3 regions of the Arthrobacter sp. 05N425 genome follow, and region 3 is predicted to be linked to each of the others. Evidence: riboswitches for the same ligand, from Rfam matches in the RefSeq annotation. Region 3 holds a riboswitch; each other region holds the start of a gene.
What was found. A riboswitch is a leader RNA that binds a small molecule or an ion and turns the genes downstream of it on or off. The one in region 3 is predicted to bind S-adenosylmethionine.
Positions count from the first base shown of each region.

Region 1 (7,797 bases), on a different contig from region 3:
CTGCGGATCGCCGCCGACGGCGCGATGCGCGCCGAGCCGATCAAGGGCACCCGGCGCCGGGCTTCCGACCCCGCCCGCGACGAGCTGCTGCGCCGCGAGCTGGAAACTTCACCCAAGGACCGGGCCGAGAACATCATGATCGTGGACCTGCTCCGCAACGACCTGAGCCACTTCGCGGTGCCCGGCTCCGTATCGGTCAGCAGGCTGTGCGCGATCGAAAGCTACGCCACCGTCCACCAGATGGTCAGCACCATCGATGCGCGTCTCCGGCCGGGCATGCCGCGGGCCGAGGCCGTGGCGGCCTGCTTCCCCGCTGGCTCCATGACCGGTGCCCCCAAGGTCAGCACCATGGCCATCCTGGACCGGCTTGAGACCGCACCGCGGGGCGTCTATTCCGGGGCGATCGGCTACTTCTCGCTCAGCGGGGCCACCGACCTCGCGGTGGCGATCCGGACCCTGGTGGTGGCTGCGGGCGCGGACCGGGGAACCACACTCAGCCTCGGCGTCGGCGGCGCCATCACCGCGGATTCCTCACCCCAGGAGGAGTACGAGGAGATCCGGACCAAGGCCTTCGGCGTGCTCTCGGCGCTCGGCGCGGAGTTCCCGGCGGGCTAGTCCACGCGTGAGCCGGCCTGGCTACTGCAGGGTCGACGTGAGCCGGGCGACGTTGTCCACGTACTTGACCCCCATGGGCCGCTTCATCCAGTCCTCGAGCGTCAGTTCCCTCGAAATGCCGCGGTACGTGTCCTCGACGGCGCTGATCCGCTGCACGATGTCCTCGCCCAGGAGCATCACCGAGACCTCGAGGTTCAGCGAGAAGGAGCGCATATCCATGTTGCTCGAACCCAGCACGGCAACCTCGTTGTCGATCGTGAAGTGCTTGGCGTGCAGCACGAACGGGGCCTTGTAGAGGTAAATCCGCACCCCGGCCTCCAGCAGCGCCTCGTAGTAGGACTGCTGGGCGTGGTGGACCAGGAACTGGTCGCCCTTTTCCGAGACGAAGAGTTCGACGTCGACGCCGCGCTGCGCCGCCGTCGTCACCGCGTAGAGCAGCGAGTCGTCCGGGACGAAGTACGGGCTGCAAATGGAGATCGTGCGCTGCGCCGAGTAGATCAGCGTGTTGAACAGGCGCAGGTTGTTTTCGGTGATGAAGCCGGGACCGCTGGGCACCACCTGGGCGGTGATGTTGCCGGCGTGCAGTTCGGGCCGGTGGGCGAGCTGGTGCTCCAGGGATTCGTCGGTCTCACTGAGCCAGTCGGTGGCGAAGACCACGTTGAGGGTGGTGACGATCGGCCCGCGCAGGCAGGCCATCAGCTCGACCCATTCCCGGCCGATCTTGCGGTGCCGCGGGTTGTTGTAGGACGGTTCGATCAGGTTCTGCGACCCGGTGAAGGCGACCTCGCCGTCGATCACCATGATCTTGCGGTGGTTGCGCAGGTCCGGGCGGCGCCACTGGCCGTGCACGGGCCGCAGCGGCAGCATGGGCCGCCAGCGGATCTTGCTGGCCTTGAGCCGGGCGATGAGCTTGCTGTACCCCTTGATCCGCAGGGTGCCCAAGTGGTCGAACAGGAGGCGGACTTCGACGCCGCGCTCGGCGGCCTCTTCCATCGCCGTCAGCAGGTCATCCGTGATGTGGTCCGAGCTGAGGATGTAGAACTCGGCGTTGATAAAGGACTCGGCTTCGCGCACGGCCGCCGCCATCGCCTTGATCGAATCCGGGTAGCCGGGCAGGAGCTCCACGTGGTTGCCGTCCACCATGGGCAGGGAACCGAGCGTCTTGTTCAGCTCCGCTGCGGAGGACACCCATTCCGGGCCCTCGTACTTGCTTTCCACCATGGCCAGTTCCGACGTCCCGGCCCGCACCCGGGTGTTCACCGCGTCCTGCTGCGCCCGGCGCTTGCGGGAGAGCCGGAAGTTGCCGAAGAGCAGGAAGAGGACCACGCCTACGGCCGGAACGAAAAAGATGATCAGGAGCCAGGCCATGGCCGTGGTGGGGCGGCGGTTGCCCGGGATGATGCCGAGGGCAACGACCCGGATACCGAGGTCGATGACGGTCAGGATCAGGATCACCCAGGACGGAAGTGACCCCGCCAGCGAAAATGGCCACAGCACAGGCAAACCCCTCAAGCTCCAGACCCGCGGAACAGTTCCGGAACGGGCAACCCGCACAGCTTATCCCGACCCGGGCCGCACTAAGCTGAAGGCATGACTACCCCCGCCTCTGTTCCAGCCCGCGCGACGGTGCTGGTGTTCCTCGATCCCGCGTTTGAGAAGGGCCGCGTCGCCGACTCGTCCAAGCCGCAGCTGATGGCCACCGACCAGGGTGCCACCCGCGGCGACGGCGTTTTCGAGTCGCTGCTGGTGGTGGGGGGACGCCCGCGCAAGCTGCAGGCCCACCTGACCCGGCTGGCCGGCTCGGCGCGCGCGCTGGAGTTGGACATCCCGGCGGAGGACGCCTGGCGGCGCGCGATCGAGACCGCGGTCAGCGAATACCGCGGCCGGGCCGCCACGGCGGTCGGAGCCGCCGGCGACGGGGCCGGCGGCGCGGACGAGGTCGTGGTGAAGCTGCTCGCCAGCCGCGGCGTGGAGGGCGCGGCCACGCCGACGTGCTGGGTGCAGGCCTCCCCGCCGCCGGAAGCCGGCCGCCGGCAGCGCGAGACCGGCATCGACGTCATCCTGCTGGACCGCGGCTACGACAGCGAGGTGGGCGAACGCGCCCCGTGGCTGCTGCTGGGCGCCAAGACCCTGTCCTACGCGGTCAACATGGCGGCGCTCCGGTACGCCCACCACCAGGGCGCGGACGACGTCATCTTCACCTCCGCCGACGGCCGGGTCCTGGAGGGCCCGACGTCGACCGTGCTGCTGGCGCACCTGGAGACCAGCGACGACGGCGCCGGCGGCGTCCGCACCGTGCGCCGGCTGATCACTCCGCAGCTGGACAGCGGAATCCTCCCGGGCACCTCGCAGGGCGCCCTGTTCACCGCGGCCAAGGCCGCCGGGTGGGAGCTAGGCTACGGCCCGGCGGTACCTGCCGATCTGTACGACGCCGACGCCGTCTGGCTCATCTCAAGCATCCGGCTCCTCGCCCCGGTGAACCACATCGACGGCAAGGAGATCGGCACCCCCGAACTGCGGCGGCAGCTCACGGCCGAGCTCAACGCACTGTTCGCCACGATCGAGTAGGAGCCGGCCGGTCCCGGGTGATGCTGCTCCGCCCCCGGAAAGGTGCCATGCCAGCGTCCGCGTGACTTAACATGACGACGCCGCCGGTGCCGCCGGCGTCGTAAGTGCTACGTTTTTGGGGAGTAATGAGACCCGGCGCCAAGCCCTGACTGGCCGGTCGGCAACCCTCCCTTTCGCGGCGGGGTGCCTCAGGTGAATACTCGGCATATCGACCATTCGAGCTGCAAGCGTGAAAGTAAGGAGATCCGTCGTGCCCGACGCATCCGCACCCGCTGTGCCCGCCACAGCCCCCGCCCAATCCCCCGCCGCACCCGGACCCGCCGAGGAAAGACTGGCGTACCGGCTGTTCACCGGGCCCGATGACCGCAGCTTCTGCGAGCGCGTTTCGGCCGCCCTGGCCGAGGGCTACGTCCTGCACGGCAGCCCCTCCGCCACCTTCAACGGCAGCACCGTGATCGTGGCCCAGGCCGTCGTGCTGCCGGCCGCGATCGCGAGCGCCGACGCCGCCGTCGCCAACGCGGTGGATGAGCTCGACGGCGCCGAGTTCACCGGCGAGGGCCACGCATGAGTTACGCCGGAGACCTGAGCCCGCAGGAAGCCTGGGCCAAGGTCGGGGCGGGCGCCATCCTGGTGGACGTCCGCACCGAGGCGGAATGGTCGCAGATCGGCGTCCCGGTCACCGGGGCCGGCACCGAAGACCGGCAGGCTCCGCTCTTCGTCCAGTGGACCCTGGCCGGCGGAGCCCCCAACCCGCGTTTCCTGGAGCAACTGCAGCAGCAACTCCAGCGGCAACTGCGGCAGCACGCGCCTGGCGCCACGGCGGCCGAGCTCATCTTCCTGTGCCGTTCCGGCGCCCGCTCGGTCGCCGCCGCGAACGCCGCCACGGCGGCCGGCTTCACCGCCTACAACGTCCTCGAGGGCTTCGAAGGCGAACCGGGCCCGACCGGCGCCCGGACCGTGAACGGCTGGAAGAACCACGGCCTGCCGACCAACCTGGAAAGCACTAAGTGAGCTTCAATCCCAATGCCCAGGGCTGGAGCCCGGACACCCAGGCCGTCCGCGGCGGACTCGACCGCACCGGGTTCCAGGAAACCACCGAACCGATCTTCCTGAACTCGGGCTTCGTCTACGAATCCGCCGCCGCGGCTGAGCGCGCCTTCACCGGCGAGGACGAACGGTTTGTCTATTCCCGCTACGGCAACCCCTCGGTGGCCACCTTCCAGGAACGCCTCCGGCTGTTGGAGGGAACCGAGGCGTGCTTTGCGACGGCGTCGGGCATGTCAGCGGTGTTCACCGCGCTCGGGGCATTGCTGGGGGCCGGCGACCGCGTGGTCGCCGCCCGCTCGCTCTTCGGATCCTGCTTCGTCATCCTCAATGAGATCCTGCCGCGCTGGGGCGTGGAGACAGTCTTCGTGGACGGCCCGGACCTAGAGCAGTGGCGGTCGGCGCTGGCCGTGCCGACGACGGCCGTGTTCTTCGAATCTCCCTCGAACCCCATGCAGGAAATTGTGGACATCGCCGCCGTAAGCGAACTGGCGCACGCCGCCGGTGCGACCGTGGTGGTGGACAACGTCTTCGCCACTCCCCTGCTGCAGCGGTGCGGGGAGCTGGGCGCGGACGTGGTCGTGTACTCCGGCACCAAGCACATCGATGGCCAGGGCCGGGTGCTCGGCGGCGCGATCCTGGGCACCCGGGAATTCATCGAGGGCCCGGTCAAGCAGCTCATGCGCCACACCGGCCCGGCATTGTCCGCCTTCAACGCCTGGGTGCTGAGCAAGGGACTGGAGACGATGGCCCTGCGGGTGAACCACTCGTCCGCCTCGGCGCTTCGGCTGGCCGAATGGCTGGAGGCCCAGCCCGCGGTCAGCTGGGTTAAGTACCCGCTGCTGCCGTCCCACCCGCAGTACGAGCTGGCCGCCAGGCAGATGAAAGCCGGCGGCACGGTGTTGACTCTGGAGCTTTCGCCCTCGCCCGGCCGCTCCGCCAAGGAAGCCGCGTTCGCGCTGCTGGACGCGTTGCGGATCATCGATATTTCCAACAACCTCGGTGATTCAAAGTCCCTGATCACCCATCCGGCCACCACCACGCACCGCGCCATGGGCCCGGAGGGGCGCGCGGCTATCGGGCTGAGCGACGGCGTCGTGCGGCTCTCGGTGGGGCTGGAAGACGTCGAGGACCTGATCCGCGACCTCGGGCAGGCGCTCAAGCAGGTCTAGCCCCGGCGCACCCGCGAAAGCACGGGGGCCGGTTCTGACATTCCCTCGGCGTCCGCACCGTGCATCGTGACCCGCACGGCATGGGCGACGACGGCGGCCAGGCCGGCGTCGTCGGAGGGGGTGTCCAGCCCCGGAGCGCAGAGCGCCTGGCGCTGCAACTGCGAGCCCGTGCCGTGCGCCAGGACGCGGTCCACGCCGCGGCGCACCAGGTCCAGCTCCCCTTGCTCCGCCAGGACGGGGGCCACGAAGTCGACCAGGGCGTGCGCCACCTCGCCGGCGGGAGCGGGACGGAAGCTGCCGAAGTCCAGCAGCTCGCCGCGCAGCCCGCAGTTGCTGGCCTGCCACGCGGCCATTTTTAGCAGGACCGTCGGCACCGGGGCCGGATCCACGCCGTCGCGCCACTCCCGGCTGGCGGACTCCACGAGGGCGCGCACCAGCACCGCGATCAGCGCCGCGTCCTCCGCCCGCAGGCAGACATCCGCGACCCGGACCTCCACAGTGGGGTGGTGGCGGGCCAGCCGGGCATCAAAATAGATCATCCCTTCGTCGAACAGCACCCCGCTTTCCAGCAGCCTCGTGACCACCCGCCGGTAGACCGGAAGGCTCCCAAATATCATGGAGGGCCCCGCCGCCGGCCAGCGGTTCCAGGCCTGGGTGCGGTAGCTTTCGAAGCCGGTCTCCGTCCCGTTCCAAAAGGGTGAGTTGGCGCTGAGCGCGATCAGCACCGCCAGTTTGTCCCGGATCCGGTCGAGGACGGCGACGCCCTCCTCGGGGGACTCGATGAAGGTATGGACGTGGAAGCCGCACGTCAGCTGCTCCTGCACCGTAAGGCCGAAGCGCTTCTGCATGGTGGCGTACCGCGGGTTGGGCGTCGTGTGGGTGGCAGCTGCCAGCGGCGATGTGGCCAGGGCTGCCACCCGGGCTCCGTGCATCCGGGCTACGCGGCCCGCGAAAGCCCGGGACTGCCTGATTTGCTGGAGCAGCGCGCTGTGGTCAAGGCAGGGCACGGTCTGGGTCTCGATCTGCTCCAGCTTGAGCTCGAAACTGAAGCCCGAGTCATCGTGGTTCGGATCCGCGGCAGACGCCGCCGTGGCGTCGGCAGACGCCGCGGCCGCTGCCGCGGTGGCGGGTTTCAGTCCGCGCAACAGTGCGTCGGCCAGTGCCAGCGGGACCCCGGTAACGGGATCCACGATCAGCAGTTCCTCCTCTACGCCAAAGGTGCGCATGCAACCATTGTGCGTCAGCACCCGCCCCGGCGCGCTACCCCAAAATCGCCGCTCAGACGATTCAGTCCTGGAAATACTCGATCTTGGCGCCGATGGTGTTAAGCCGCTCGGCCAGGTCCTCGTAGCCGCGTTCGATCACGTAAATGTTGCGCAGCTCTGACACACCACGCGCGGCGAGCATGGCCAGCAGCAGGCAGGCAGCCGGGCGCAGGGCCGGCGGGCAGCCGACTTCCGCGGCCCGCCACTTGGTGGGCCCGTTGACGTAGATCCGGTGCGGATCCAGCAGCTGGACCTGGGCGCCCAGCTTGTTCAGCTCGGTCAGGTAGATGGCCCGGTTCTCGTAGACCCAGTCATGGATCATCGTCTGGCCGTGGGCGTTGGCGGCGATGACGGCGAAGAACGGCAGGTTGTCGATGTTCAGGCCGGGGAATGGCATCGGGTGGATCTTGTCCGTTGGCGCCCGCAGCTCGGAGGGTTTGGTGGTGACGTCCACCAACCGGGTGCGGCCGTTGCGGGCAAGGTACTCCGCGGATACCTCCAGCCGCTGGCCCATCTGCTCGAGGGTCGCCAGTTCGATCTCCATGAACTCGATCGGGACGCGGCGGATCGTGACTTCGGAGTTGGTCACGATGCCGGCGGTGATCAGGCTCATCGCCTCGATCGGGTCCTCGGACGGGAAATACTCGATGTCGGCGTCGATCGACGGGCGGCCGACGATCTTCAGCGTCGTGGTTCCCACGCCGTCGATCTCCACGCCCAGCATCTGCAGGTAGAAGCAGAGGTCCTGGACCATGTAGTTTGGGCTGGCGTTGCGAATGATGGTGGTGCCGCGGCGGTGGGCGGCGGCCATGATGGCGTTTTCGGTCACGGTGTCGCCGCGCTCGCTCAGGACGAAGGAACGGTCGTGGCCGTCTGCGGGCGGTGCCTGCACGCTGTAGAAGCCGGACTTCGCCTCGACGCTGAGGCCGAACTGGCGCAGGGCCTGCATGTGCGGCTCCACGGTGCGGGTGCCAAGGTCGCAGCCACCGGCGTAGGGCAGCCGGTATTCGCTGGACTCATCGAGCAACGGGCCCAGGAGCATGATGACGCTGCGGGTGCGGCGGGCGGCCTCGACGTCCATCGAGTCGAGGTCCAGCACGGCCGGTCGGCGGATCTGCAGGTCGTTCGCGTCG
Region 1 is NZ_JBFTMU010000002.1:44,977-52,773, reverse strand. It holds gene pabB (aminodeoxychorismate synthase component I) at 1-615, shown strand, start outside; gene cls (cardiolipin synthase) at 637-2,112, opposite strand; gene AC1DGE_RS03455 (aminodeoxychorismate lyase) at 2,206-3,183, shown strand; SAM riboswitch class IV at 3,305-3,419, shown strand; gene AC1DGE_RS03450 (DUF1737 domain-containing protein) at 3,434-3,751, shown strand; gene AC1DGE_RS03445 (rhodanese-like domain-containing protein) at 3,748-4,194, shown strand; gene AC1DGE_RS03440 (O-succinylhomoserine sulfhydrylase) at 4,191-5,399, shown strand; gene AC1DGE_RS03435 (glutamate--cysteine ligase 2) at 5,396-6,625, opposite strand; gene AC1DGE_RS03430 (UDP-N-acetylglucosamine 1-carboxyvinyltransferase) at 6,687-7,797, opposite strand, start outside.
Region 1: another riboswitch for S-adenosylmethionine. It lies ahead of AC1DGE_RS03450 (DUF1737 domain-containing protein); the one in region 3 lies ahead of metX (homoserine O-acetyltransferase MetX).

Region 2 (7,797 bases), on a different contig from region 3:
CCGAGGCCCGCCCGGAGCCAGAAAGCTGTCCGCGGCCGGGCAATCCAGATGGTGGTCAGGGCGGCCAGGACAAAGCTCCCCAGGACGTTGATCGCAAGCGTGGTCCACGGCACGGCGCCTGCCGCCTCGGGGAAGACCAGCCCCGCGCCGTAGCGCAGCTCGGTTCCGATCAGGCCGCCGACGGCGACTGCCGCCCATGCCCGCCAGCCGGGAACCGTCGCGACCGTTGCCGGGCGGCGCTCCGCATCCAACGCTTCCATTCAGCGCCCCTCGACGCTGCAGCCGGAATGGGCCGCGTCGCTGTGCACCCAGAGCGCGGAGGCCACCTCGTCGGCGAGGTCGATTTCGCGCAGCTCGCCGCGGGCGCCGATGCGGACCACGAGCGGGCCGCCGAAGGGCTTCCGGCCCAGGACTTCGACGTCGGAGTCCAGGTCGATCTGTTCGGCGGCGAGGTAGCGCAGCAGCTCGGGGTTTTCGTCGCTGATCCGGGTGATCCGGCCGGTGTGGCCGTCGTCGAGCTCGCTCATCCGGTAGGCCGGCGGCATCAGGACCGAGCCGTCCTCGGCCGGAATGGGGTCGCCGTGCGGGTCGCGGACCGGGTTGCCGAGCTTGGCGGACATCCGCTCGATGAAGGTGTCCGAGACGGCGTGTTCAAGCAGCTCGGCCTCGTCGTGGACCTCGTCCCAGCGGTAGCCGAGCTCCTGGACCAGGAAGGTCTCGATCAGCCGGTGCCGCCGGACCATGGAGAGGGCCAGCCGCACGCCGTCCTCGGTCAGGGTTACGGCGCTGTAGGGCTTGTGGTCCACCAGGCCCTGGTCCTTGAGCTTGCGGACCATCTCGGAGACCGAGGAATTCGCGACGCCCAGCCGCTGGGCCAGCTGGGTGGAGGTGATGGGTTTGTCCTGCCACTCCGTGAAGGAGTAGATGACCTTGACGTAGTCCTCAATGGAGGAGGAGGGCGGACTGGTCTTCACAGCCCCAAGCCTACCGTCCGGCGGCACCGGTGAAGGTGAGCCACAGCAGGACCAGGTTCAGCGCCACTACCAGGATCACGCTGACGACGGCGGCCACCCGCAGGGTCATGCCGTCCGCGAACCGGCCCATCAGCGGCTTGCTGCTGGTCAGCACCACGAGCGGGACCAGCACGAACGGAATCCCGAAGCTGAGCACAACCTGGCTGAGCACCAGCCCCCAGGTGGGGTCGAAGCCGACGGCCAGCAGGACGACGGCGGGGACCAGGGTCAGCACCCGTCGCGTCATCAGCGGAATGCGGATCTTGAGCAGGCCCTGCATGATGGTTCCGCCGGCGTAGCAGCCCACCGAGGTGGAGGCCAGGCCGGAGGCAAGCAGGCCGACGGCGAAGACCACGCCGACCACCGGGCCGAGGTTGGCTGTGATGGCGGCGTGGGCACCCTCGATCGTGTCCGTGCCGTCTTCACCGCCCAGCGTGGACGCGGCCAGCAGCAGCATTCCGATGTTGACGATGCCGGCGACGGCCAGCGCCGCGACGACGTCCCAGCGCGTGGCTTTGATCAGCCGGGCAATGGCGTGCGGCGGGACATGCAGATGCGGATCCGGGCGGTGCCGGTCCCGGGAGAGCGCCGAGTGGACGTAGATGGCGTGCGGCATCACCGTGGCACCGAGCATGCTCGCGGCCAGCAGCACCGTGTCCGGGCCCTGGAAGCCAGGCACAAGCCCGGCCACGAACCCGCCCGGATCCGGCGGGCTGATGAACAGTCCGGCCAGGAACCCGACGGTGATGATGCCCAGCAGGAACATGATGACGAACTCGAAGGGGCGCTGCTGGTTGCGGCTCTGCACGGCGAGCAGGGCCATCGAAATGCCGCCCACAATGACGGCGCCGAGGGGGAGCGGAAGGCCGAAGAGCAGGTACAAGGCCACCGCGCCGCCCACCACCTCGGCGAGGTCGGTGGCTGCGGCCACAATCTCGGCCTGGACCCAGAAGGCGCGGCGCCAGGCCGGCCGGAGCCGCTCGCCGAGGATCTCCGGGAGGCTCTTGCCGGTGACGATGCCGAGCTTGGCGGACTGGTACTGGACCAGCACCGCCATGACGTTGGCGGCGACGAGGACCCAGACGAGCAGATAACCGTACTGTGCCCCGGCCGTCAGGTTGGCGGCGACGTTGCCGGGGTCCACATAGGCGATGGCAGCCACGAACGCCGGGCCGAGCAGGCCCAGCAAAGCCCGGCGGCTACCCCTGATCCTGCGGGCAGGCGGTTTCCCCGCGGGCAGGGGTTCGTGTCCGGCTACGTCCAGCACTGCGGGCTCCCAAGAAGTTCCTGAGTGCCTACAAATATAAGTTAGGCACACCGAAATAATAGGCGCCGCGGCGTGGTCAGTGCAATGCGGGAACCTCAGGCTTTGACGGCACGCCAGCTTTGCGTCAGGTAGGGAAGCGGCAGGAGCTGCCCGGCAGTGTGTCCTAGGTGCTCGTGCAGGTACCAGTCGAGGTTAGCGAGCACCTTGGCCCTGGTGCTCTCGCCTGCCCGCAGGTAGTAGCTGCGGGATTTGGTCAGTTCCATGACGTCCTGCGTGGTTACTGGATCCTCCCAGCGGGTGAGATGACTCTCCAGCCCGATGAATTCCGGTCCCAGCGGCGGCGTGAAGTGGGGCTTGTGGACGTCCCCCGCATGCATGATCCGGGACAGCCTGTGCACCCAGGGGACCGAGGTGTCGAGCTGGTTCCAGATCAGGCCGAGAACGCCGTGCGGCCGCAGGATCCGAGCCGCCTCGGTACTGGCCAGCAGGGGATCGCACCAGTGCCAGGCCTGGGCCACCGTGACCAGGTCGAAGGCCCCCGAAGCCAGCCCGGTGTGTTCGGCGGTACCCTCGACGGCGGCGACTTCCGGGAGGGCGCGGCGCAGCTGGTCGAGCATGTCCGGGGACGGATCGACGGCCACGGTCCTGAGCCCCCGTTGGACCAGGAGCGCCGTGAACTTACCGGTCCCGGCGCCCAGGTCGGCGGCGTCGTGGGCCCCGGCCGGGATCAGCCAATCGGCCGAATCCGCCGGATAGCCGGGCCGGACCCGGTCGTAGTGCTCGCCGCCGTCCTGGAAGCTCTGCCCGAGCTCCCGCCGCCGCTGGTGCTGCAGTTTTGGGCCACCCTGCAGTCCGGGGTGGTGCAGTTTGGGGCCGCCGCGTGCCACGTGCGATCTCCTTCGGCAGCTCTGGTGCGTACCTGTCGAATTTACCGCACGCGGCCCGGGCTGCGCTGCCGGTCAGTCGACGGAGCAGGGGGCTGCGCCAGCGGTGCCAGGCGTGTTCGGCGCCCAGTGCGGATAGCTGCGCGTGTCGTTGGCCGGCACCCAGCGTCCGGCGTCCACGACGTAGTCCCAGCCCAGGCCGTTCCGCCGCAGCTCCTGGAGCCCGGCGAGCAGCCGCTGCGCGTCGTTGAGCCGTGAGCCGAGGCCGAAGCTGGCCCGGAGCGAACCGGCGGGCAGGCCGAGCCGTTTTAGCAGCGGGTGGGCGCAGAACCGGCCGTCGCGCAGGCCTATGCCGTGCTCCGCGGACAGGTATGCGGCGACCAGGCCTGCGTCGTAACCGGCGACCGAGAAGTTGACCACGCCGATCGTCCCGGGGCCGCCTTCCCGGCCGGTGTCCTCGAAGATGTGGTGGACCGTTACGCCGTCGATCCGCTCCAGCCCCTCGACCAGGAAGGAACGGATGGCGTCCTCGTGGGCGTGCCACTGCTGCTCGTCCAGCGCCTCGATAACCTGGCTGGCGCGGGCCAGCGCGGCCGCGCCCAGGACATTGGGGGAGCCGCCCTCGTGGCGGGCCGGCCCGGTGGTCCAGCTGACGGCGTCGAGTCGTGCGTCCCGTACTGCGCCGCCGCCAGCCAAGTGCGGGGTGCCGGCGTCCAGCCAGTCCGGCCGGCCCACCAGCACGCCGGCGCCGAACGGGGCGTAGAGCTTGTGGCCGGAGAAGGCGAGGTAGTCGACGTCGTCCGCGGCGATGTTGATGCGGCGGTGCGGGGCCAACTGGGCCGCATCGACGGCGATCCGGGCGCCGAATTCGTGCGCCAGCGCGGCCAGCTCACGGATCGGCAGGATTTCGCCGGTGACGTTGGACGCGCCGGTCACGGCGAGCAGGCTTACTCCGCCGAGGGCGAGTTCCGCCCGGAGCCGCTCCACGGTGCCGGCCAGGGTGGGCGCCGCGACGACGCTGCGGTGCGGGACGTTTTGCCAGGGCAGCAGGTTGGCGTGGTGCTCGATGTCGAGGTAAAGCACCTCGCCGGTGTGTCGGCCGTCGTCGACGGGCAGGCAGCCGGCCAGCAGGTTCAGTGCGTCGGTGGTGTTCCGGGTGAAGATCACGGAGTCATCCGGACGGCCGCCGACGAACCCGCGGACGATGTTCCGGGCGTTTTCGTACACCGAGGTACTCAGTTGGGAGGCGTAGCCGGCGCCGCGGTGCACGCTGGCGTAGTACGGCAGGATCTCGTTCAGGTAGGCGGACACCACGGACAGCGCCGGGGCGGAGGCTCCGTAGTCCAGGTTGGCGTACCGGACCTGGCCGCCCTGGATCAGGGGGGCCAGGATTTCGGCGCCGGAAACCGCGGACAGTGGCCGGCGGGCGGCGTCGAAGCGTGCGTCGGTGAACTCCGGGCCGCCGGCGCTGGTGGTGTGGGTGGGGATGGTGGCAGTCGTCATGGGACCTCGCTCGAAAAGGACCCCGCACACAGGGGATCCGCGCTTGCCGGGTCCGCTCCGGACCGGCCAGGTCGTCACCCGGGGCACCCCGCCGCGAATGGAGGGTTGCCGGCCAGCAAACCGGGGTTTTGCGCTGGCACTCGTGACCTGCTTCGAGCCTAGGACATGGCCGGTCGCACGGAAAAGGGAGGGCGGAATATGAAGCGTAGTGTTACGGGCTGCCTCGGGCGTGGCCGGCTAGAGCAGGTCGTCGAGGCCCGGGTTGAGGCGCTTGAGGACTTCGGAGTGCAGGATCGAGTTGGTCGCCAGCGCGTTGCCGCCGAAGGGGCCGTCCTCTCCCTCGAGCGAGGTGAAGCGGCCGCCGGCCTCCGTCACGATCGGGACCAGCGCCGCCATGTCGTAGAGGTTGAGTTCGGGCTCGCAGGCGATGTCGACGGCGCCTTCGGCCACGAGGCAGTAGGACCAGAAATCGCCGTAGGCGCGGGTACGCCAGACCTCCTCGGTGAGTCCGAGGAACTCGTCGAGGTTGCCGCGCTGCTTCCAGCCGCCGAGGCTCGAATAGGACAGTGACGCATCGGCGAGCCGGGAGACGTTGGAGACCCGCAGCCGGGTCGCGGCGGCCAGTGAGCGGCCCATGTAGGCGCCGGCGCCCTTTGCGGCCCACCAGCGCTTGCCCAGTGCGGGGGCGCTGACGACGCCCACCACGGGTTCGCCTTCGTCGACGAGGGCGATCAGGGTGGCCCAGACCGGGACGCCGCGGACGAAATTCTTGGTGCCGTCGATCGGGTCGATGATCCAGCGGCGCGAACCGTGGCCGGAGCTGCCGAACTCCTCGCCCAGGACGGCGTCGCGCGGGCGGGAGCGGGACAGCTGCCCGCGGATGGCTTCCTCGGCGGACTTGTCCGCGTCGGTGACGGGGGTCAGGTCCGGCTTCGTCTCGATCCGAAGGTCGAGCGCCTTGAAGCGGCTCATGGTCTGGGAATCTACGGAATCTGCCAGTACATGGGCAAGGCGCAGGTCATCGTTGTAGCTCGAAGCTGGTTGGCTCATGCTTCCAAACTACCGTCAAAACGCGCCGCGGACCGGGAGGCCACGTCGCTGCCGCCAAGTAGACGCGGCTATGAGACGCTGCCGAGTTCCTTGGTGTCCTGCGCTTCCAGCCGCGGATCGGTGCCCAGCAGCCGGCGCAGCGACGCGAGCCGGGCCGGGCCGGACGGGCCCGCGTGGCCGCCCTGCACCCAGGCGTCCACGCCGCAATTGACGGCGGTGGCGTCGTGCTTGCAGCCCCGCTCGCAGTCATCGGTGCCGGGCGCCAGGTCCGGGAAGGAACGCAGGATCCTGTCCGGGTCCACATGGGCCAGGCCGAAGGAGCGGATGCCCGGGGTGTCGATGATCCAGCTGCCCGCAGGCGCATCGCTGACCTTCAGCGCCAGCGCGGAGGAGGAGGTGTGGCGGCCGCGGCCGGTGACCGCGTTGACGCCGCCGGTGGCCCGTTCGGCGCCGGTGAGTGCGTTCACCATGGTGGATTTGCCGACGCCGGAGTGGCCCAGCATGACGGTGACCTTCCCGTCGAGGTAGTCCCGCAGCTGCGACACGGCGGCCTTGTCCAGCCGGGCGGACAGGCCGTCATCGGAGCGGGCGTCGATGCCGGAGGCGGCCGAATCCGCGGTTTTGGAGATGATCACCGGGAAATCCAGGTGCTGGTAGTTGGCCAGCAGCTCGGCGGGGTCCTTGACGTCGGCCTTGGTGACGAGCAGCAGCGGTTCGATGCCGGCGTCGTAGGCGGCCACCAGAGCGCGGTCGATGAAGCCGGTGCGGGGTTCCGGGTTGGCTGCGGCCACGACAACGACGAGCTGGTCGGCGTTGGCGACGACGGCGCGTTCGATCGGGTCCGTGTCGTCCGCGCTGCGGCGCAACAGCGTCCTGCGGTCCTGGATCTTGACCAGCCGGGCCAGGGTGTCGGGTTCGCCGCTGACGTCCCCGACGAGCGAGACGAAGTCCCCGGCAACTACGGGGTTGCGGCGCAGCTCCCTGGCCCGCGCCGCGATGATCTTGCGTTCGTCGGCGGTGCCCTCGCCGACGACGGCGGTGTAGCGTCCGCGGTCCACGGTGACGATCCGGCCGGTGACGGCGTCGTCGTAGCTGGGCCGGTCCTTGGTGCGGGGGCGGGAGCCCTTTTTGTTGGGGCGGATCCGGACGTCGGATTCGTCCCAGGAGTCAGTGCTGCGTGCCACCGGCGGCGTCCTTGTCTGCGGTGCTTGCCTGGCTGAGCATGGCCCCCCACAGCTGCGGGAAGCCGGGCATGGTCTTGGCCGTGGTGGCGATGTCCTCGACCTCCACGTCCGGGACGGCGAGACCGAGGATTGCGCCCGCGGTGGCCATGCGGTGGTCCGCGTAGCTGTGCACGACGCCGCCGTGCAGCTTCGCCGGCCTAATGATGAGTCCGTCGGGGGTCTCTTCGGCGTCCCCGCCAAGGCGGTTGATTTCCGCGACGAGGGCGGCAAGCCGGTCGGTTTCGTGGCCCCGGAGGTGGGCGATGCCGCTCAGCCGGGAGGGGCCGGTGGCCAGGGCACAGAGGGCTGCCACGGTCGGGGCGAGTTCGCTGGTTTCGTCAAAGTCGCCGCCCTTGATCTCCGGGCCGCCGCTCACGGTCAGGGTGCCGTGCTCCAGCGTCACGGTGGCGCCCATGGTGGCCAGGATGCCGCGCCAGAGATCGCCGACCTGGGTGGTCCCGGCCGGCCAGTTGGGGATCCGCACGGTTCCGCGGGTGGCGAGGGCCGCGGCGAGAAACGGCCCGGCATTGGAGAGGTCCTGTTCGATCCGCTGGTCGAAGGCGCGGATCGGGCCGGGGGAAATAACCCAGTGGTTCGGCACCGAGTCATCGACCGCCACGCCCACGCCGCGCAGCACGGCGACCGTCATGTTGATGTGGTCCAGGCTCGGTACGGGCTTTCCCACGTGTTCGAGGTGGAGTCCCTCGGTAAAGCGGGCTCCCGCGAGCAGCAGGGCGGAAACGAACTGCGACGAGGCGCTGGCGTCGATGACGAGGTGGCCGCCGCGGACTTCTCCCGTTCCCTGGACGGAAAACGGCAACGACGACGCCGGTCCGCCGTCGGGGGCGCTAACGGCG
Region 2 is NZ_JBFTMU010000003.1:246,256-254,052, forward strand. It holds gene AC1DGE_RS06745 (fluoride efflux transporter FluC) at 1-260, opposite strand, end outside; gene AC1DGE_RS06750 (metal-dependent transcriptional regulator) at 261-974, opposite strand; gene AC1DGE_RS06755 (Nramp family divalent metal transporter) at 985-2,280, opposite strand; gene AC1DGE_RS06760 (class I SAM-dependent methyltransferase) at 2,376-3,167, opposite strand; gene AC1DGE_RS06765 (aminotransferase class V-fold PLP-dependent enzyme) at 3,240-4,667, opposite strand; SAM riboswitch class IV at 4,702-4,815, opposite strand; gene hisN (histidinol-phosphatase) at 4,905-5,717, opposite strand; gene rsgA (ribosome small subunit-dependent GTPase A) at 5,786-6,901, opposite strand; gene aroA (3-phosphoshikimate 1-carboxyvinyltransferase) at 6,885-7,797, opposite strand, start outside.
Region 2: another riboswitch for S-adenosylmethionine. It lies ahead of AC1DGE_RS06765 (aminotransferase class V-fold PLP-dependent enzyme); the one in region 3 lies ahead of metX (homoserine O-acetyltransferase MetX).

Region 3 (7,797 bases):
CCCGCGTTGCTGTTGTCCGGGAGGGCTGCGCCTAGTCGACCTGCGGGAAACCGAGGTCGATCACCGAGGTGGACGGATCCGGCCAGCGCGTCGTGACGACCTTGCCGCGGGTGTAGAAGCGGATGCTCTCCGGGCCGTACATGTGGGTGTCGCCGAAGAGCGAGTTCTTCCAGCCGCCGAAGGAGAAGGTCCCTACCGGCACCGGGATCGGCACGTTGACGCCCACCATGCCGGCCTCGACGTCGAACTCAAACTGCCGGGCGGCGCCGCCGTCGCGGGTGAAGATCGCCACGCCGTTGCCGAATTCATTGTCATTGACGAGTTTGACGGCGTCGGCGTAGCTCTCGACGCGCACCACCGAGAGGACGGGGCCGAAGATCTCGTCGTCGTAGACCTTCATGCCGGGCTTGACGTGGTCGATCAGGCTCACGCCGATGAAGAAGCCGTTGGAGTCGAATTCCTGCTCCCGGCCGTCGACCACCACGGCGGCGCCCTCGTCTGCGGCGCCGGCCACGTAGGAGGCCACCTTGTCGCGGTGCTCGGCGGTGATCAGCGGACCCATCTGGGAGGCCGGATCCGTGCCGGGGCCGATCTTGAGAGTTGCCATCCGGGTCTTGATCGCGTCCACGAGTTCGTCCGCGATGTTCCCGACGGCGACCAGGACGCTGACGGCCATGCAGCGCTCCCCCGCGGAGCCGTAGGCTGCGGAGACGGCGGCGTCGGCGGCCATGTCCAGGTCCGCGTCCGGAAGCACCACCATGTGGTTCTTGGCCCCGCCGAGGGCCTGGACGCGCTTGCCGTGGTCCGCGGCGCGCTTGTAGATGGACTGGGCGATCGGCGTCGAGCCCACAAAGCTGACAGCCTTGACGTCCGGGTGCTCGAGCAGCACGTCGACGGCTTCCTTGTCACCGTGCACGACGTTCAGGACGCCCGCGGGCAGGCCGGCCTCGGCGAAGACCTGGGCGATGAAGAGGGCGGAGGACGGGTCCTTTTCGCTCGGCTTGAGCAGCACGGTGTTGCCGCAGGCCAGGGCGCTGCCGATCATCCAGAGCGGCACCATGGCCGGGAAGTTGAACGGCGTTATGCAGGCGACGACGCCGACCGGCTGCCGGACGGAGTGGACGTCGACGCCGCCGGACACCTGCTCGGAGCGTTCGCCCTTGAGGGCGTGGGACAGGCCGGTGGCGAACTCGATGTTCTCCAGGCCGCGGGTGATCTCGCCCTCCGCGTCGGAGAGGACCTTGCCGTGTTCGCTGGTCAGCAGGGCGGCCAGTTCGGGGCGGCGCTGCATAAGCAGCTCGCGGACCTTGAAGAAGATGGTGGTGCGCTTGGCCAGGCTCGTGGCCCGCCAGCCGGGCAGGGCGGCACGGGCGGCGGCGATGGCTTCCTCGACCCGCGCGGCGGAGGCGAGCGCCACTTCCTTTTCCTGTTCGCCGGTGGCGGGGTTGAAGACGGGGCCGTAGCGCTCGGCGTCGGACACCAGGGCGCCGTTGATGAAGTGCGGAATGCGTTCCATGGGGAGGATCTCTTTCTAAAAGGTTTGGGGGCTACTTGGCGGACTCGAACGAGCCGTCGACCAGTTTGACGATGGCGGAGCAGTCCGTGCCGGACTGGCCGCCGTCGATGAGCCGCTGGAAGAGCTGCTGGACGTGCTCGCCGATCTCCAGCGGCGTGCCGGTGTCGCGGGCGGCGCTGATGGCCAGGCCGATGTCCTTGTTGGCGAGCTCGGCAGTGAACGTCGGCGCGAAGTCGTTGTTCGAGGCGGCGGTGGGCACGACGCCGGCCACCGGGTACCAGGTGCGCAGCGCCCAGCTGTCGCCGGAGGAAACGGAGGCGATGTCCCAGAAGACCTGCTTGTCCAGGCCCAGGCGGTCCGCAAGCACCGCACCTTCTGCCGTGGAGGCGAGGTTGATGAAGAGCATCAGGTTGTTGCAGATTTTGGCGGCCTGGCCGGTGGTGGCGCCGCCGGTGGGGATGATGTTGGCGGCCATCGGGCGGATGTAATCGGTGGCGTCGGCGACGGCGCCGGCTTCGCCGCCGATCATGAAGGTCAGCGTGGCGGCCTTGGCGCCGCTCATCCCGCCGGAAACGGGCGCGTCGACGAAGCGGAAGCCTGCCTCCGCGGCGGCGTCGTGCAGGGCCTGGGCCGAGGCGATGTCAATCGTGGAGGAGTCCACCAGCAGGGTCCTGGTGTCGGCGTGGGCCAGGACGCCGTCCTCGCCCAGGTAGACGGCCCGGGCGTGCTCGCCCTTGGGGAGCATCGTGAAGACGACGTCGGCGCCTTCCACGGCCTCGGCGATGCTGCCGGCAGGCTTGACTCCCCCGGCCTCGGCAGCCGCGAGGGCCTCCGGGTTGAGGTCGAATCCGCGGACCTCGTTTCCGGCCTTGGCCAGGTTCACCGACATGAACCCGCCCATGTTTCCCAGTCCGATCCAGGCGACAACTGCCATGGCATAAGCTCCTTTGCTTTGCATTGTGTCCGGCGCATTTGCCGGTTGTTCCGTGTCCACCATCACACCCTGTTACAGTGCAATCAAGGGGAAAAAGTGAAGATGCCATGTGCATCAATGCACATCGACGAAAGGCCAATGGTGGACTTAAAGCGGCTCCCCAGCCCGGACGACCTGCTGATCCTGCTGACCGTGGCCCGGCTGGGCCGGTTCAACGCCGTCGCGGAGACCCTGGGCACCACGCACACCACCATCTCGCGCCGGATCCTCGCCCTGGACAAACAGCTCGGCGGCCGGACACTCGAGCGCAGCCCGCACGGCTGGGAACTCACCGAACTTGGATCACTGGCCGTGGCAGCGGCGGAAGCCATTGAGGGAACACTCGGAGCACTGTCCGGCCGGATCGCCCGGACAGAGGACGTGCTCTCCGGCCTGGTCCGGATCAGCACCCCGGACGGATTCGGCGCGGAATTCGTCGCCCCGGCCCTGGTCCGTTTGCAGCAGGAACATCCGTTGCTGAACGTGGAGATGCTCAGCGCCACCCGCAAGGTAAGCCAGAACCGCTCCGGGGTGGACCTGGAAGTGGTGGTCGGCAACCTGGAGGTCAGCAACGCGCAGACCATCTTCCTGTCCAACTACTTCCTGCGGCTGTACGCCAGCCCGGAGTACGCCCGCGAGCACGGGCTCCCGGTGACGCTCGACGACGTCCGGCAGCACGGATTCGTCTCCTACGTCGAGTCGGCCCTGCAGGTCGCCGAGCTCGGCCACCGCTCCACCCAGCTGCCGATGCCGCGCTCCAGCTTCCAGGCCACCAGCATCTTCGCCCAGCTGGAGGCCGTCCGCCGCGCCGCCGGGATCGGGCTGCTGCCGAATTTCCTCGTCGTCGGCAAACCGGGGCTCGTACCGGTCCTGCCGGACGACTTCCAGCGGCAGCTGCCGATCTGGGCAGTTGCGAGATCGGAATCGCTGCGTTCGGCGCCGGTGCAGGCCGTCGTGGCGGCCGTCCGGGCCGAGATCGCCGAACGCCAGGATGTGCTTGCCGGCTGAGCCCGGCGCGCTGCGGAGGCCGCCACAAGATCCCCGGATGACAGCAGCCCCCGTCCCCGCAGCGCGGGAACGGGGGCTGCCTGTTCGTTGGGTTGTGCAGCTGCGTGCTGGTTACCGCTTACCGGCGGCCAGCAGATCGGCGGTGCCCTGGGCGTCGGCGGCGTCGACGTCGTGCAGGGAGATGCCACGGGTTTCCTTGAGGAAGAACACCGCGACGGCCGTGACGGCGCAGGCGATGAGCAGGTAGATGGCCACCGGGACGGAGGACTTGTACTGGCTCAGCAGCGCGACGGCGATGATCGGGGCGAGCGAACCGGCCACGATCGAGGTCACCTGGTAGCCGAGCGAGACGCCGGAGTAGCGCATCCGGGTCGGGAACATCTCGGCCATGATGGCCGGCTGGCCGGCGTACATCAGGGCGTGGAACAGCAGTCCGATGATGACAGCGGCAAGGATCATGAAATCGTTGCCGGTATCCATCATCGGGAAGGCGAAGAAGCCCCAGGTGGCGCCCAGGACGGCACCGGCCATGTAGACGGGCTTGCGGCCGAAGCGGTCCGAGAGACGGCCGACCACCGGCACCGCGGAGAAGTGGATGAAGTGCGCCACGAGCAGGAGCAGCAGGATCCGGGCGGTGTCGGCGTGGACAACGGTCTTGAGGTAGGTGATCGAGAAGGTGACCACCAGGTAGTAGAGGATGTTCTCCGCGAAGCGCAGGCCCATGGCGGTGAAGACGCCGCGGGGGTAGCGGCGGAAGACCTCGGCGACGCCGTAGCCCTTGTTCTCCGTGACAACTTCCTTTTGTGCCTCGAGGAAGATCGGGGCGTCGCTGACCTTGGTGCGGATGTAGTAGCCGACGACGACGATCACGGCGGAGAGCCAGAACGCCACGCGCCAGCCCCAGCCAAGGAAGTCCGCGGAAGACAGCACGGAGGACAGGATGAACAGCACGGCAGTGGCGAGCAGGTTGCCCAGCGGGACGGCGGACTGCGGCCAGCTGGCCCAGAAGCCGCGGGACTTGCTGGGGCTGTGCTCGGCGACGAGGAGGACGGCGCCGCCCCATTCACCGCCGACGGCGAAGCCCTGGGCGAAGCGCAGGAAGACCAGCAGGGCCGGGGCCCAGTAGCCGATCTGCGCGAAGCCCGGGAGGCAGCCCATCAGGAAGGTCGATACGCCGACCAGGATGATGCTGAGCTGCAGCAGCTTCTTGCGGCCGAACTTGTCGCCGAAGTGGCCAAAGACGATGCCGCCGATCGGGCGGGCCACGAAGCCAACCGCATAGGTCAGGAACGCGGCGAGGATGCCGTCCAGTTCCGTTCCGGAGTTGGGGAAAAACATCTTGCCAAAAACCAGGGTGGCGGCGGAGGCGTAGAGGAAGAACTCGTACCACTCCACTACCGTGCCGGCCATGGAGGCCGTTACTACCTTCTTCAGGCCGGACGTCTTGACGTCGGGCTCCTCTGCGCGCCTTGCGGCGGCGTTTTCCGTGCTCATGCGAACTCCTTCGGTGTCGTCGTCGACACCCTGTGGACCATTAGGTTGACTACGTGTGTGTGAGTTGGAACACACGGCGTCATTCTCCACGAGTATGGACTTCGATCGAGGCAAGCTCAACGACTAATCGCGCAGAGTGCGTCTGCAAAAATGCACACACGGCGGTGCCGGCTAGGCGAAGAAGTTGCCCCGGAGCTGCTCGCTGAGCTGGCCGATTTCGGTCAGGAAGCCGTCGTGGCCGATCGGGGCCTCGATGACGTGCACGGGGACCTCCCCCGGCAGGGCGTCGGCGAGCTCTCGGGATTGGGCGGGAAAGTACAGCCGGTCCGAGTCCACGGCCGCCACGAAGAACTCCGCGGTGGCCAGGGAGACGGCCTGCTCCAGGCTTCCCCGGCCGCGGCTCACGTCGTGGCTCGTGAGCGCCTCGGTGATGGCGATGTAGCTGTTGGCGTCGAAGCGTCGCACCAGCTTGTTGCCCTGGTGGTCCAGGTAGCTCTCCACCTGGTAGCGCCCACGGCCGGCCAGCGACCCGGCCTCCAGCGGGGCCTCGGCCGCCTGGGCGTTGCGTCCGAAGCGCCCGTCCAGCTCGGCTGCGGAACGGTAGGTGATGTGCGCGATCCGGCGCGCGAGGGCCAGTCCGGCGTGCGGTTCCGGGCCGCCGTAGTAGTCGCCGCCGTTGAAGTTGGGGTCCTGGCGGATTGCCAGGGTCTGGGCCTGGGCGAAGGCGATCTGTTCGGCGGTGCTGCTGGCGCCGACCGAAATCACGGCGCATCGCTGCACCCGCGCCGGGTAGGTCACCGCCCACTCCAGCGCGCGCGCTCCCCCGAGCGAGCCGCCGAGCACGGCATACCAGCTGCTGATCCCCAGCGCGTCGGCGAGCCGGGCTTCCGCCGCGGTGCTGTCCCGGAGGGTGACCAGCGGGAAGCGCGAGCCCCAGGGCCGGCCGTCCGGGGCCGGCGTGGAGGGCCCCGTGGAGCCGTAGCAGCCGCCGAGGATGTTGATGGAGACCACGAAGTACTTGCCCGTGTCCACCGGGGCGCCGGGGCCTGCCAGTTCCTCCCACCAGCCCGGTTCCTCGCCGGCGCCGCGGGTCACGTGGGTGTCGCCGGTCAGGGCGTGCTCGATCAGCACCGCATTGGAGGCATCGGCGTTCAGCGTCCCCCAGGTCTCGTAGGCGAGGGTGACCTCGGGCAGGGTGGCACCGGATTCAAGGGCCAGGGAACCGATCGGGAGGTACTGCACCGTCCCGTCGGGAACAGCACCGTCGGGAACAGCGCCGTCGGGAACAGTGGAGGGTTTGCTTTCGGGTACACCCGTGCGGGTGACGGCAATCGTCATGTGAGGACCTAACTTCGCGCTTGCCCGCCGTCAGCTGACCGGCAGGCCAGGTCTTCACCCGGGGCACCCCGCCGCAAATGGAGGGTTGCCGGCCAGCAAGCCGGGGCTGTCACTGGCACTCATGACCTGCGTCGATTCTACGAAACACGGCGGCACAAGCGCGAAGATTGTGACGGCTGTGTGACAGCCGGACCCGTCAACACCGCAGTTTCCCCACCTTTGACAGACGCGCCCGGCGGGTCGCCCCGAAGTGTCGGCGATTCCCGGGGCCATCCCCGCAAAGGTGGGGAAATTCGGCGTGCTGCGTGACCTCAGGCGTTCTTGGCCGCCCGGAAGCCGGCATCGAGGTCCGCGATGATGTCGTCGATGTGCTCGAGGCCCACCGAGAGCCGGACCAGGCCGGGATTGACGCCGGCGACCGCCTGCTGCTCCGGCGAGAGCTGGCTGTGCGTGGTCGACGCCGGGTGGATGACCAGTGAGCGCACGTCACCGATGTTCGCCACATGGGAGTGCAGCTCGAGGGCGTCGACGAAGCGTTTGCCGGCCTCCGCTCCCCCTGCGAGGTTGAACGCGACGACGGCGCCGGTCCCCTTCGGGCCGTACTTGCGGCCGCGCTCGTACCAGGGGCTGGACGGCAGCCCGGCGTAGGCGACGGATTCGACGTCGTCCCTGGCTTCCAGCCATTCGGCCACCCGCAGGGCGTTGGCGACGTGCCGTTCCACCCGCAGGCTCAGCGTCTCGATCCCCTGGGCGATGAGGAAGGCGTTGAACGGCGAGACGGCCGAACCGAGGTCGCGCAGCAGCTGGACCCGGGCCTTGAGGATGAAGGACAGGTTCGCTCCCAGCGCCCCGTCCGCCCCGAGGTCGCGGGCATAGACCAGGCCGTTGTACGTGGGATCCGGGGTGTTGAAGCCGGGGAAGCGCTCCGGGTCCTTGCCGAAGTCAAAGTTGCCGGAGTCGACGATCACGCCGGCAATCGCGGCACCGTGTCCGCCGAGATACTTGGTGGCCGAATGCACCACGATGTCGGCGCCCCACTCGATCGGGCGGATCAGGTAGGGGGTGGAGAGGGTGTTGTCCACGATCAGCGGCACCCCGGCGCGGTGGGCGACGTCCGCGACGCCTTCGATGTCCAGCACGTCCTGGCGGGGGTTGGAGACCACCTCGCCGAAGAACAGCTTGGTGTTCGGCTGCACGGCATCGCGCCACTGCTCAAGGTTGTCCGGGTCCTCCACGAACGTCACCGAGATACCGAACTTCTTCAGCGTGTGGGCCAGCAGGTTGTAGGTCCCGCCATAGAGGCTGGGGCTGGCGACGACGTGGTCCCCCGCCTCGGCGATGTTGAGGATCGCGAAGGTTTCGGCGGCCTGGCCGGAACTGAGCAGGAGCGCCCCCAGGCCGCCCTCCAGGCTCGCGACCCGCTGTTCCACCGCGTCCTGGGTGGGGTTGCCGATCCGGGTGTAGATGG
Region 3 is NZ_JBFTMU010000008.1:22,455-30,251, reverse strand. It holds gene AC1DGE_RS12100 (CoA-acylating methylmalonate-semialdehyde dehydrogenase) at 32-1,516, opposite strand; gene mmsB (3-hydroxyisobutyrate dehydrogenase) at 1,548-2,450, opposite strand; gene AC1DGE_RS12090 (LysR family transcriptional regulator) at 2,589-3,497, shown strand; gene AC1DGE_RS12085 (MFS transporter) at 3,609-4,991, opposite strand; gene metX (homoserine O-acetyltransferase MetX) at 5,163-6,329, opposite strand; SAM riboswitch class IV at 6,341-6,456, opposite strand; gene AC1DGE_RS12075 (bifunctional o-acetylhomoserine/o-acetylserine sulfhydrylase) at 6,641-7,797, opposite strand, start outside.